Regions from separate parts of the Serratia sp. 2723 genome, predicted to be linked through region 1. Evidence: predicted binding sites of a transcription regulator. Region 1 holds the regulator's gene; the other holds the start of a gene.

Region 1 (7,400 bases):
GCGCGGGTGCCTATACGGCGGAGAAAGCGGAAGAGCTGATCGCCCAAGGCTTTATCGATGCCGTCGCCTTTGGCCGCAGCTATATTGCCAACCCAGATCTGGTGGAACGCTTTAAACAGCAGGCTCCACTTAACGAGCAGCGTGCCGATTTCTTCTACGGCGGCGGTGCCGAGGGTTATACCGATTACCCAACGCTGTAAGTGAATTAAATTGACTTTGCACTCAGCTAATTAGGTGCGCTAAATACCGCGACACCTCAGGCTGAGGTGGGTGGGAGCCATACAGGTTAGCCGACCGTTGAGCGCATGGACGCGCGATATGAGCCATCCATGGATGGGTCCACGCCGTGTCGGCGCTCTGTCTGGCTCCCGCCTGCCGCACTATTATCCGCAGCCATTTTTATTTGTGACAACGTCACCTGCCACATGCGTTGAATTGCCTTATGCGACAAGGCTATACTGTCTGACGCTGTTCAAGTCACCTGCCGTCAGCCGCGGCATATCCAATCAGAGGAAACTATGCGCTTACTCCATACCATGCTCCGTGTCGGCGATCTGCAACGCTCCATCGACTTCTATACCAAGGTATTAGGCATGCGCTTACTGCGTACCAGCGAAAACACCGAGTACAAATACTCGCTGGCCTTCGTGGGTTATAGCGATGAAAGCGAAGGCTCGGTCATCGAGCTGACCTATAACTGGGGTGTCGACAGCTACGACATGGGCTCCGCCTTTGGTCATCTGGCGCTGGGCGTTGATGATGTCGCAACCACCTGCGACAACATCCGTCAGGCCGGTGGCAAAGTCACCCGCGAAGCCGGTCCAGTCAAGGGCGGTACCACCGTGATTGCCTTCGTCGAAGATCCTGACGGTTACAAGATCGAGCTGATCGAGAACAAGCACGCAGGTCACGGCCTCGGTAACTGAGGTTTCTCCAGGGCGCGCCCTGCGCCCTGCTTTCTATCTCCGCTGCACCAAGACAAGAAATTTGTCATAATGCGCGCTGAATTCGCTAAAGATAAGAAACTGATGGCCGAAAAAAGTGATCTTAACGCCCTGAGTGGCCGTTTCCGTGGATTTTATCCCGTTGTTATTGATGTGGAAACCGCCGGGTTTCATGCTCAGACCGATGCGCTGCTAGAGATTGCCGCCGTCACGCTGAAAATGGATGAGAATGGCTGGTTACAGCAGGATGAAACGCTGCATTTTCATGTAGAACCGTTTGAAGGGGCGAACCTGCAACCGGAAGCGTTGGCTTTCAACGGTATCGACCCACATAACCCACTACGTGGCGCAGTAAGTGAATATGATGCGCTGCATGCGATTTTCAAGGCCGTACGTAAAGGCATCAAGGATCAGGGTTGTAACCGGGCGATCATCGTGGCGCATAATGCCAACTTTGATCACAGTTTCCTGATGGCCGCCGCCGAACGCGCCAGCCTGAAGCGCAACCCGTTCCATCCGTTCGCCACCTTTGATACCGCTGCGCTTAGCGGGCTGGTATTGGGGCAGACGGTGCTGGCCAAAGCCTGTATTGCCGCCGGTATGCCGTTTGACAGCAGCCAGGCACACTCGGCGCTGTATGATACCCAGCAAACCGCCCAGTTGTTCTGTGAATTGGTCAACCGCTGGAAACGTCTCGGTGGCTGGCCGATTGCCAACGCTGAATCGCAATAACGGGCTGACAAACAGACGTAAAAAAATCGGGCGGCACTGTTGAAGGTGCCGCCCGACTTTATCTGGTCAACCTCTGCGCCATTAAGGCTGCTGGTCTTCCTGATCTTTATATTTCTCGGCCGTTTCTTTGATCAACGGCTGCAGTTCACCACGCTGGTACATCTCGATGATGATATCGCAGCCGCCAACCAGTTCACCATCCACCCACAGCTGCGGGAAGGTTGGCCAGTTGGCATACTTTGGCAGCTCGGCACGGATATCCGGGTTTTGCAGAATATCAACGTAGGCAAAACGTTCGCCACAGGCTGAAAGTGCCTGCACGGCCTGAGCAGAGAAACCGCAGCTTGGCAATTTCGGTGAGCCTTTCATATACAGCAGGATCGGGTTGGCAGAAATTTGCTGCTGAATTTTTTCAATCGTCGTCATTATTGCTTCCTCAAGCCACATCATGGCTACAACATGCATCACACTGGCTATTGTAGCGGCAGGACCGGTGCCAAGAAAACGCCATCTTTTGCAGGGACATTCTCTGATTGCCTCAGCAAAAACGGCGGTCACACCGAACCGGTTAAAACATGGCCCCAGAATAACATTTTTAATCGGGACGTTTCACTATTATATTTGCGCAGCCCAATGCCGGCGAGCAATAAGCCAACCACATGATCTCTGTCGCTTTTTTAGGCGACAGGTGTTTGATTTTGCGACAATAAAAATGCCATTAACGTTTTCTCACAATATGGATTAGTATTTATGAGATCCACGCTGTTTTATAGGGTGAATTTCGGGAATACTGTGACTCATTCGATTTCTGTTTCGGAGCCAAGGTTGGTAACGTCGATATGCGGTTAATTATTACACTTTTTGTGCTGCTATTTACGCAGCTCTTCTTCAATTTGGCGCACGCTGCGCCACAGGCACGTGTTTCTGCCGAGCAGCGCAAGAGTCACGTTAATGAAGCACGGCCAGACGACCGCAAGAAAAAGAAAGCGGAGAAAGCCAATAAAAAAGTGAAGGCAGCCACCCCTCCGAAAACGCTAAAAACCAAACCGGCAACCTTAAAGACGGCCAAAAAAACCACCAGAGTTAAAACCAAAAGCCAGGCAACCAAAACGGCCAAGCTCAAAGTGACTCCGCCTAAAAAAGGCTATAAAAAAGGCTATGGTCGCCATCGTGAAGAAGGCAAAGCTACGGCAAAATTGGCTGGCCGCGACAAGCCGTTGAAACTTTCCGCCGCCCATAAAAAACGTTATCAGCACGCCAAGCAAACCGCCATGGCCAAGCTGATGGGGCAAATGGGTAAACCCTACCGCTGGGGTGGATCTTCACCTGGTACAGGCTTCGACTGCAGCGGGCTGATTTATTACGCGTACAAAGACGTGGTGAAAATCAAAATGCCGCGTACCGCCAACGAAATGTACCACCTGCGTGATGCAGCGCCGATCAAACGTAATGAGCTGGAGAAAGGCGATCTGGTGTTCTTCCGCATCAACAACCGTGGCACCGCCGATCACGTTGGCGTCTATCTTGGTAACGGTAAGTTCATCCAGTCACCGCGCACCGGTGAAGAGATTCGCATCAGTCAGTTGGATAACGACTATTGGCAGAACCATTACATTGGCGCCCGCCGCGTAGTGACCCCGACCACCATTCGTTGACCTAGCACGGCTGAGCCAACTGCTCAGCCGTGCCTTACTCCCCAGAAAATCAAAAACCGCTGCGACTTTAATCAATCAGCCACTTGGCACACTTTGGATGTTCTTTTCGCTCGGAAAGTTGTTAAGATTAATGACCATAACAAAAGTGGTGCAATTGCGTTTTTTCGCCCTCGGCCACCCAGGCCCACAGCGTCGGAGAGACGTATTGTCTATAAAAGGAGAAAGCAATGTCGTTTGAATTACCTGCATTACCGTATGAGAAAAACGCTCTCGAACCGCACATTTCCGCGGAAACGCTGGAATACCACTATGGCAAGCACCATAACACCTACGTGGTTAACCTGAACAATCTGGTGAAAGGCAGCGAGTTCGAAGGTAAATCCCTGATCGAGATCGTCAAGACCTCCACCGGTGGAGTGTTCAACAACGCCGCCCAGGTCTGGAACCACACCTTCTATTGGCACTGTTTATCACCGCAAGGTGGTGGCGAGCCAACGGGCGCAGTGGCAGAGGCCATCAACAAGTCATTCGGCTCCTTCGCCGCCTTTAAAGAGCAGTTCACCGATGCCGCCGTGAAAAACTTCGGCGCTGGCTGGACCTGGCTGGTGAAAAAGGCGGACGGCAGTCTGGCGATCGTCAGCACCTCGAATGCGGCAACCCCACTGACGGGCGCAGACGTTCCGTTATTGACCGTTGACGTGTGGGAACATGCTTACTATATCGACTACCGCAATGCGCGGCCAAAGTACCTGGAAAACTTCTGGGCGTTGGTGAACTGGGCGTTCGTGGCAAAAAACCTGGCTTAACGACGGGTGACTAGCTAATAAGGCGCGGCACAAGCTGCGCCTTTGTTTTTTGCTGAGGATCAGTTCAATGCGGCAACAAAACTGAAAGCAATAATCATTGCCAAAGCACCCACGGTAGTGAGTAATGACATCTTCAAATTGGTATCCATATACAACTCCCTCTCAGATTGGCTTTTCCAGAGCATAAGCCACACAGTTAATACGTCAAATCATTTTCCCATAGTTCGTGATGAAAATCTTGTTATGATTTCCCCACGGATAAATACCGATTAGCTCTTCCACTTTTCTTCAATATGCGACAAAATCCGCAGTTCACAACTGCGTACCGATAAACTGCCCCTCCCTGTTCAAGCGATTTACGACTTCAGCACTAAAAACTCAGTTTTCGCTTATCTGGGAAAGGATCTACGCAGGCAAACGATTAACATCATACTTACATGCTGTAACATGTAGGTTTAGGAGTCATTCTTTACATGGCAACGATTAAAGATGTGGCCAAACGCGCTGGCGTTTCTACCACTACCGTATCGCACGTTATCAATAAAACGCGTTTCGTCGCCGAAGATACCAAAACGGCCGTTTGGGCCGCCATCAAAGAGCTGCACTATTCACCCAGCGCCGTGGCCCGCAGCCTCAAGGTCAACCACACCAAATCGATCGGCTTGCTCGCCACCTCGAGTGAGGCCCCCTATTTTGCCGAAGTGATCGAAGCGGTAGAAAACAGCTGCTACAGCAAAGGCTATACCCTGATCTTGTGTAACTCGCACAATAACCTGGATAAACAGCAAGCCTATCTGGCAATGCTGGCGCAAAAACGCGTCGATGGCCTGCTGGTCATGTGCTCAGAATATCCCGATCAGCTGCTGGGCATGCTGGAAGATTACCGTAATATTCCTATGGTGGTGATGGATTGGGGTACCGCGCGCGGAGACTTCACCGATACCATTATCGACAATGCCTTCAAGGGCGGCTACCTGGCAGGTCGCTACCTGATCGAACGGGGACACCGGGACATCGGTGCCATTCCGGGTCAACTGGCGCGTAATACCGGCGGAGGTCGCCATCAGGGCTTTCTGAAAGCCATGAAGGAAGCCAACATCGAAGTGCGTGAAGAATGGATCGTGCAAGGGGATTTCGAGCCCGAATCCGGCTATAAAGCCATGCATCAAATCTTGTCACAAAAGCATCGCCCAACCGCCGTTTTCTGTGGCGGTGATATTATGGCTATGGGGGCAATCTGCGCCGCCGATGAGCTGGGGTTGCGTGTACCGCAGGATATCTCGGTTATTGGTTACGACAACGTGCGTAATGCCCGCTACTTCACCCCGGCGCTGACCACCATTCACCAGCCGAAAGAACGCCTGGGCGAGATGGCCTTCACCATGCTGTTGGATCGCATAATCAGCAAGCGTGAAGAGTCGCAGGTGATTGAAGTGCATCCAAAACTCATTGAGCGCCGCTCCGTGGCAGATGGTCCTTTTGTCGATTACCGCCGTTAACCCTCCGTAGGGGCGCTGCAAATTGTGCTGCGCCCGATTAGCGACGCACTGCCCCCGGTTCCTCTTCACTGAGCCATTCCTGATTGAGCGTTTCGCTATCGCCCAGATAGTCCAACAGCCAGGCCATAGCCGGAGACTGGGCATTTTGCTGCCAGGTCAGGCAGCAGGCACTGGGCGGGAAAGGTTCATCCAGTGGTAACACCACCAGTTCGCCACTTTGTACCAACGGCAATACCCGATGCGCGGGCACCATACCCACACACAGCCCGGCACGCAAACAATCTACCGCCGAAACCCAGTCCGGCACGGTCAGCCGCCGCTGGTTGTCCAGCGACCAGGTCACCCGCTTGGGTAAATTGCGCGAAGTATCTTCCAACAGCAACGAGGGATAAGGGCGAAGCTGATCGTCGCGCAGCTTTCCTTGCAAGGCGGCCAGCGGATGTTTGGCATGCACTACACAGAGCCAATTCATAAAACCCATATCGCGAAAGGCAAAACCGCTGCCTACCGGCACCGCCCGCGTTGCACCAATGGCCATCTCAGCTCGGTCATCCACCAGCGCATCCCATACGCCGTTGAAAACTTCCGGTTGCACCATCAGCTCCACATCGGGGAAATGGCGATAAAAATCCAGCACCAATTGGCGACTACGCTGGGGTTTGACGATCAGATCGACCGCAATCCTCAGTTGCCCACGCCAACCGTTGGCCACCTGCTGGCACTGTCGTCGAGTATCGAGCATTTTTTTGATAACAACCCGCGCTTCTTTAATAAACAGCGCCCCCGCCGGCGTCAGCTCCACATCGCGGTGACGGCGCTCAAACAGCGGCACAGCCAGCCATTGCTCCAGTTGGCGTACCGTATAACTCACCGCAGAAGGAACTCGGTGCAACTCCTGTGCCGCCGCGCTGAAACTACCGGTCCGCGCTACCGCATCTACCACATCGAGTGAATATTCAGACCACATAATCTTGCCTTCAAATTTTTTAACAGCATCTTGCAAATATTACCGTTTCACAAGCAGAGATCCAGCCGTATACACTTGCCGGCGCTTCAAAACCTGCGACAACATAATTTTAACGAGAAATAGCAATGCGAAATTTTGGATTTATGTTCTATCTGGCCGGCCTGAGTATGTTGGGCTATCTGGCTACCGATATGTACCTGCCCGCTTTTGGAGCAATGCAGCAGGATCTGCAAATCTCCGCTGGGGCGATCAGCGCCAGTCTGAGTATCTTCCTGGCGGGCTTTGCCTTCGCCCAATTGCTGTGGGGACCACTGTCCGACCGTATTGGCCGTAAGCCCGTGTTATTGATTGGCCTGGCGCTGTTCGCCGTCGGGTGTCTCGGTATGCTGTGGGTCGAGAACGTGACACAACTGTGGTCACTGCGCTTTATTCAAGCCATTGGCGTGTGTTCCGCCGCCGTCACCTGGCAGGCGATCGTGGTCGATCGCTACCGCGATGGCAAAGCCAACCGCGTTTTCGCCTCTATTATGCCGCTGGTCGCCCTCTCTCCGGCGCTGGCCCCGCTGCTGGGTGCCTGGTTGCTCAACCATATGGGATGGCGGGCCATCTTCGCCGTGCTGCTGGGGATTACCGCCCTGCTGCTGATCCCCACCTTATTGCTGAAAGATCGTAGTAAACGAGTGCCTTCCGCCGATAAGAAGCCCAGCCTTGGCTTTATGCAGATCTTGAAATCACCGGTGTTCAGCGGCAACGTGATGGTTTTTGCCGCCTGCTCAGCCGGCTTCTTCGCTTGGCTG
Region 2 (7,400 bases), on a different contig from region 1:
CCACAACATCGCGCCAGTTCCCACAAAAGTGGCTGAGGCGATGCGGAGGATTAAGTGGCGTCCCGGGACTAACGTTTGGTAAACGCGATGACAAACAGCTCATCCAGCCCTGGGTAGATATCCTGGATCACCTGCTTGAGTTCGCCGAGCGTCATATTCTCCTGCTGCGCATGTTCATGCGTTAGCTCATCCAGGCGCACCGGCGTTACCGACTTTACCTCGATATAACAGAAAAATACGCCGTCTTCGTTGCGGCTGACGCGCAGCACCTCATTCGGCTGGAAGTGAGCTTCGCTGGCATCCCGAATGGTGATGGTTTTACGCCCGGCCAGAATATCTTGCTCAAAACGGCTGAAGAAGGTTATTTCACGAGACATGCTGGATCCTTGGTTATGAACATGTTGCGGTACCACGGCTTAGGCGGCCTGCTGCTCTTCTGACGCAGCACCTTCTTCCGGGACGGCGGCAGGTTTCTCACCTTTGGTTTTGGCTGGCTTTTTGACAGCTTCTTGCGGGGCACCACCACGCAGGATCTGCACCAGCACATCTTTGTGTTCCGCCAGGAAGAAGCTCAACCCTTCACGCTGTTCTTCTTCCAGCGTGACTGGCGCTTGCTGCAACCATTCACCGAGGCTATCGGCCAGATCCAACATTTTGTCGTAGGCATCGGCTTCTTTCTTATTTGCGAAAGTCATTTTTTCCTCACCGTTTCTCACTACTACATATTTCACTTCAACAGCCATGAGCATCTTCCTCAAAGGTTATGATACTGTATTTTTATACAGTATAGAGTGATTTCGGGCAGGGCTGCAAGCGCCCTGCCGTTTATTATTTCAACAGCCGCACTTTGCAGCTCTTGCCTTTGATCTTACCTTGCTGAAGCTGTTGCAGTGCCTTACGGGCGCTGGCCTTACGGATAGCCACATAGGCATGCACCGGGAACATGTCGATCTTGCCGACTTCTGCAGCCGTTAGCCCGGCGTCACCGGTCAACGCCCCAAGAATATCGCCAGGGCGGATTTTAGCCTTGCGGCCACCGTCGATGCACAGGGTGACCATTTCCGCTTCCAGCGGCGTGTTAGGCGCCCCGCTCAGCTCAGACACGGGTGACCATTTTGCGCGCATGGACAGATACTCTTCGAGAGCATGAACACGCACCATTTCCTGCGGCGTACACAGGCTGATCGCCAACCCGCTCAGACCGGCACGACCAGTACGGCCAATGCGGTGGACGTGAACCTCAGGGTCAAACGACAGCTCGTAGTTGACCACCAGCTCCAATTCTTTGATATCCAGGCCACGCGCGGCCACGTCGGTCGCCACCAGTACACGGCAGCTGCGGTTGGCAAAGCGAACCAGCACCTGGTCCCGATCGCGTTGTTCAAGATCGCCATGCAGCGCCATGCAACTGATATCACGGGCTTCCAGCGCTTCATACACGCTCTGGCAATCACGCTTGGTGTTACAAAACACCACGCAGGACGCTGGTTGATAATGGCGGATGGCGCTCACCAGCACTGCAGGGCGTTGATCGCGGGTGGTCTCATAAAAACGCTGCTCGATTGAGGCTTGCTCATCACCACCTTCAACTTCCACATTCAGTGGCTGGCGCTGCACACGGGCGCTAATGCGCTCGATGCCCGCCGGATAGGTGGCAGAAAATAGCAGGGTCTGGCGCTGCGGCGGCGTATAGCTGATCACATCATCGATATCATCGGCAAAGCCCATGTCCAACATGCGGTCAGCCTCATCCAGCACCAACACGGTCATCTCGTCCAGCACCAGAGTTTTCTTGCGCAGATGCTCCTGCACACGGCCCGGCGTACCCACCACAATGTGTGGCGCATGCACCAGGGAGTCGAGCTGTGGTCCCACCGGCTGGCCGCCACACAGGGTCAGTATCTTGATGTTCTGGGTAAAGCGGGCCAGGCGACGCAGCTCTTTGCTCACCTGGTCGGCCAGCTCACGCGTCGGGCACAGAATAAGCGCCTGGGTTGCCACTTTGGCAACGTTGATTTTATCCAGCAGGCCGATACCAAATGCCGCCGTTTTACCGCTACCGGTTTTCGCTTTGGCACGTACGTCCTGCCCGTTCAGGATGGCAGGCAGCGCTGCGGCCTGTACCGGCGTCATTTCGGCATACCCCAGTTCGTTGAGGTTGGCCAACTGTTCAGCTGGCAGCGGCAGGGAAGAAAAAGAAACTGTGCTCACGGCAATAACTCTTATATAGCAAGTGGAAAGGCGGCGCTGCGCTTGGCTGGCGCCGGATCAGGCGCAGATAATAACAGAGTTGGCGGGGTTTCCGGATTTCGGCGTTAAAAAAAGCGCTTAATATGCGCCACTGGTTGTACGCAATCGTTTTCGTATATACTGCGCACTCAGTGTCAGACTAGCGAATTCATTCAGATCCAGGTATCAGACTATGTTAACTATTGGAACCGCCCTGCGTCCTGCCGCCACCCGCGTTATGCTACTCGGCTCAGGCGAGCTGGGCAAAGAAGTGGCCATCGAATGCCAGCGTTTAGGCTTGGAAGTGATTGCCGTCGACCGTTACGCCGATGCCCCAGCCATGCATGTGGCACACCGTAGCCACGTCATCAATATGCTGGATGGTTCGGCGCTCAAAGCGTTGATCGAACAGGAACGCCCCGATTTTATCGTGCCGGAAATAGAGGCTATCGCCACCAGCATGCTGGTTGAGTTGGAGCAACAGGGCCATCACGTCGTTCCCTGTGCCGAAGCCACACGTCTGACCATGAACCGCGAAGGTATTCGCCGTCTGGCCGCTGAAACGCTGGAGCTGCCCACATCCAGCTACCGCTTTGCCGATAACGAGCAAAGCTTCCGCCAAGCGGTGGCCGAGATTGGTTACCCGTGCATCGTCAAGCCAGTGATGAGCTCATCCGGCAAAGGGCAAAGCCTGATCCGTGAAGAGCAGCAACTGGGTGCCGCCTGGGATTACGCACAGCTTGGTGGCCGCGCTGGCGGAGGCAGGGTGATTGTTGAAGGTCTGGTCAAATTTGATTTCGAGATCACCCTGCTGACCATCAACGCCGTCGATGGCGTACATTTCTGTGAGCCGATAGGCCACCGTCAGGAAGAGGGGGATTACCGCGAATCCTGGCAGCCGCAACGGATGTCTGAACTGGCATTAAGCCGTGCTCAGGGGATAGCCGCAAAGGTGGTTAACGCGCTGGGTGGATTTGGCCTGTTCGGCGTTGAGCTGTTCGTCTGCGGTGATGAGGTGATTTTCAGCGAGGTTTCTCCACGCCCGCATGATACCGGCATGGTCACGCTGATTTCGCAGGATCTGTCCGAGTTTGCGCTGCACGTGCGCGCTTTCCTTGGGCTGCCGATTAACGCGATACGCCAGTTTGGGCCCGCCGCCTCTGCAGTGATCCTGCCGGAGCTAAGCAGCAGCAACGTACGTTTCAGCGGGTTGGAGACGGCACTAAGTGGTTATAATCAGGTGCGGTTATTCGGTAAACCGAACATTGAGGGCAAACGCCGGATGGGCGTTGCACTGGCCGTTGCACCAGAAGTAGAACAAGCGGTAGAGCTGGCCAAACAGGCCGCTGCTGCAGTGACGGTGCAAGGGTAAACCGGTTGGGGGTTCGGGATGCCGACCCCCGCTAACATCAGTAGTTTTCGTCGTGTTCGCTATCTTCGTCCAGATACTCGATCGGCTCTTCCTGCTGTTGCTGTTCTTCTTCATCGTCGAACATCACGCTAACCTGGTCGCCCTGATGTTTTTCGCGGATTTCCTGCGCTACAGTCGCGATGGCCTCTCCGCTGCTCATGCCCTGCCCCATCAGCAAATGGATACGTTCAGCAGCTTCCTGCTGTTCTTGGTGACTCAGTGACGGCATACCTGCAAGCATGTATTTCTCCCCGGTAAAATAGACGAGAATTATACGCGCTAACGACGCAGATCCCTACACCTGTTATTCGCTGGCCCGCAAGGGAATCGCGTTCTCACTGCGCCACTGTTTTAAACGATGCAGCCACAACATCACCTGCCATGCCTGCTTGATCCCCCTCATGTTGTCGATCATCATCCGCTGAATACCGCGCCGGTAGAAATCTTCGGTGATCTGTTGTTGCGCCTGCAGTTCGGGCTCACGACGAATACTATGGCAAATCCCCAGCGCCTCGCGCGCGATCTGCCAGTGGAAAGCTGCGCAAATCGGGATCTTGCTGCTGTAGCGCTGGTTGAGGGCCACCAGCATCTCGACGATCTTCATATAGTGGCGCTGATACTCGACGTTCGCCTTCCCGGTACGCCGACGGTTGCTGATCGAGCGGTCGTGTACCCGTTGGCGATAAAGCGGTTTGCTCAGGTATTTAACTCGTTGAGCATTGAACATCACCTCGGTGGTCCAGGGGATATCCTGGTGGTGTAGGCCCGGTTCGAAATAGAGTTGGTGCTGCTTGATAAAATCCAGGCGATACACGGCTAACCACACCACATGAATAAAGCGTCTTGATTTCAACGCTTTTTCCAACCACTGTGCACCGGAAATAACCGCCGTATCTTTCAGACGCGCAGCGGGAATAATGGGCTGCAAATCACCATTACTTGCAAAATAGCGTTCGCCGTTACATTGCATCACGTCTAATTGATGTTCTTCGGCTAATGCAAGCAGTGTTGAATACATTTTTGGATCCAATAAATCATCGGCATCGGGGAAGGCGACATATTTGCCACGGGCCACGGCCAACCCGGTATTGCGGGCATTGGAAACCCCTGAATTGGGCTGATCGATGACCTTGATATGCGGATGCTGCATGGCGTAGCGGTGCGCGATCTCTCCTGAGCCGTCGGAGGATCCATCGTTAACGATGATCACCTCCAATTGCTGCTCATGTTGCGCCAGCAATGAATTCAAGAAAGGAATAAATAGCTCCCCAACATTATGTAAAGGAACAATAACGCTTAATTTTAATGACATTGTTGTCCTCACCTGTGGGGTAAATCAGAATAATTATCGGGTAAAACAAGATACATTTATTATTGTTATTTTACTTATTGAAATATCCACCGAAGAAATTTCTTTCCGCGGGAATATAATGGCATTCTACATTTTAAAATATGTCAGACGTTGCAAAAAATGCTCCATTTACCCTTGGTTTATTTTTCATCCGGCTAATCTGTAAGCAGCACCCTATGGCGTAATGTGGCAGAATGGCTGCCAACACCGCTGATTACGTGAGTCAGGTTGATTGAACCCTATGAGTTTCACCGCCCCAAACCTTAAGTCTTTACCTTATACGCACGATGCCGTGTTGACGCTGTTCGCACCATTGGCACCACGGCCTTGGGCCATGCTGCTGCATTCAGGCTTTGCCGAACACCCACACAACCGGTTTGACATTCTGGTGGCAGAACCGCGCACCACGCTGACCACCTGCGGCGCCAGCACCGAGATCCAGCAAGGAGAGACTCGCAGCAACTCACCGGAAGATCCCTTCGTTCTGTTGCAACAACAGCTGGATGCTCTCAACCTGCATCCGCCACTGAACGGCGATCTGCCCTTTCAAGGGGGAGCGCTAGGGCTATTTGGCTATGATTTAGGGCGGCGTATCGAAGCGTTGCCACAGTTAGCGCAGGCCGATACCAAGCTGCCAGATATGGCGGTGGGCATTTATGACTGGGCACTGATCGCCGATCACCAGCGGCAAAAACTGACCCTGCTCAGCTATGGGGATGTAGAACAACGCTGGCAATGGCTTAACCAACAGCAGGTCGTGCCACAGCCCCGCTTCGCCCTGACCGGCAACTGGCAGGCCAATATGACGCGCCAACAGTATGGCGAGAAATTCCGGCGGATCCAGGATTATCTGCGCAGTGGCGATTGCTATCAGATCAATTTGGCTCAGCGTTTTTCCGCCCCTTATCAAGGGGACGAATGGCAGGCATTCCAGCAGCTAAGCGCCAGCAACCGTGCGCCGTTCTCTGCTTTCCTGCGCCTGCCCGCCAACGCGGTGTTAAGCGTTTCACCAGAACGTTTCCTGTGGTTGGCCGATCGGCAGATCCAGACCCGGCCCATCAAAGGCACACTACCCCGCCTTGCCGATGCCGCGCTGGATGCCGAACAGGCGCAAAAGTTGGCCAATTCCCCCAAGGACCGGGCCGAAAATCTGATGATTGTCGATCTGCTGCGTAATGACATTGGCCGTGTGGCAGAGCCTGGCAGCGTCAAGGTGCCGGAACTGTTCGTGGTTGAGCCGTTCCCGGCGGTACATCATCTGGTCAGTACCGTTACTGCCACCCTGCCCGCTAACCGCTCGGCTAGCGAGCTGTTGCGCGCCTGTTTTCCCGGCGGATCGATTACCGGCGCTCCCAAAGTACGGGCAATGGAAATCATCGAAGAGCTGGAACCACAGCGCCGTAATGCCTATTGTGGCAGCATTGGCTATCTCAGCGTTTGCGGAACGATGGACACCAATATCACCATCCGTACCCTGATTGCCGAAAACGGCCGTATCAGTTGCTCTGCTGGCGGTGGCATCGTTGCAGATAGTCAGGAACAGGCGGAATACCAGGAAACCTTTGATAAGGTAGGCCGCATCTTGCCACAATTGGGGGAGTTTAGCGTTTCGTGAGCCATCAGGATTATCCGACCTCATTGGCCGATTTTATCAGTCGCTTTCAGCTGCAACTGCCGCAGGCGATGCAGATCTCCCGCAACGCACGCCCGGCCGCCGTGCTGATCCCGATCGTTTGTCGGCCAGAACCGACCCTGCTGCTCACGCGTCGCGCAGACTCATTGCGTAAACATGCGGGTCAAGTGGCCTTCCCAGGCGGTAAAACCGATGCTGAAGACGGCTCCCCCATCATTACCGCACTGCGTGAAGCGCAGGAAGAAGTAGCAATCCCGCCGCAGCGGGTACATATCCTCGGCCAGTTGGCCCCTCTCGACAGCAGTACCGGTTTTCAGGTGACGCCAGTGGTGGGCCTGATCCCGGCAGATGTGGCGTTTCATGCCAACGAAGATGAGGTCGCCGAGGTGTTCGAAATCCCGCTGCACGAAGCGCTACGGCTCTCACGCTATTATCCGCTGGATATTCATCGTGGTGGTCACACACATCGAGTCTATCTTTCCTGGTATCAGAGCCAGTTCGTCTGGGGGCTGACGGCCGGTATTATTCGTCGCCTGGCACAGCAAGTCAGCATTTGAGTTTGTTTTTTTGTGACAAACATCACGTTAAAGCCGAGATTACCTGTTGTTTTCAGTATAAAGCGATCGCTATCACTCCAGCAGCCTGTTTTATCAACTACCGTTAACGCTATCGATGTTTTAAAAAAACTGTAAACTCTCTCTTCAACCTTACGAAATACCTGTAAAATAGCCAAGGCCGGAATAAACCACTAATATTATAAGGATTACCCCGGCAGC

Evidence for each region. The regulator PurR, encoded in region 1, represses purine synthesis genes. The targets are predictions, from matches to a motif close to CANGCAAACGTTTGCNTG.
Region 2: a site for PurR is predicted at 2,349-2,366, ahead of purT (formate-dependent phosphoribosylglycinamide formyltransferase). Genes of this name have one in related genera too.

Annotation. Positions count from the first base shown of each region.
Region 1 covers NZ_JBNDIN010000005.1:221,737-229,136, forward strand. Annotated here, with positions in the region: gene ABIE29_RS09910 (alkene reductase) at 1-200, shown strand, start outside; gene gloA (lactoylglutathione lyase) at 519-926, shown strand; gene rnt (ribonuclease T) at 996-1,676, shown strand; gene ABIE29_RS09925 (Grx4 family monothiol glutaredoxin) at 1,758-2,105, opposite strand; gene ABIE29_RS09930 (C40 family peptidase) at 2,516-3,331, shown strand; gene sodB (superoxide dismutase [Fe]) at 3,559-4,137, shown strand; gene ABIE29_RS09940 (YnhF family membrane protein) at 4,197-4,286, opposite strand; gene purR (HTH-type transcriptional repressor PurR) at 4,611-5,636, shown strand; gene punR (DNA-binding transcriptional activator PunR) at 5,674-6,603, opposite strand; gene punC (purine nucleoside transporter PunC) at 6,729-7,400, shown strand, end outside.
Region 2 covers NZ_JBNDIN010000004.1:392,146-399,545, forward strand. Annotated here, with positions in the region: gene yqfB (N(4)-acetylcytidine aminohydrolase) at 69-377, opposite strand; gene ABIE29_RS08900 (YebG family protein) at 417-743, opposite strand; gene dbpA (ATP-dependent RNA helicase DbpA) at 829-2,211, opposite strand; gene purT (formate-dependent phosphoribosylglycinamide formyltransferase) at 2,423-3,601, shown strand; gene ABIE29_RS08915 (YoaH family protein) at 3,639-3,881, opposite strand; gene ABIE29_RS08920 (glycosyltransferase) at 3,945-4,952, opposite strand; gene pabB (aminodeoxychorismate synthase component 1) at 5,233-6,606, shown strand; gene ABIE29_RS08930 (CoA pyrophosphatase) at 6,603-7,181, shown strand.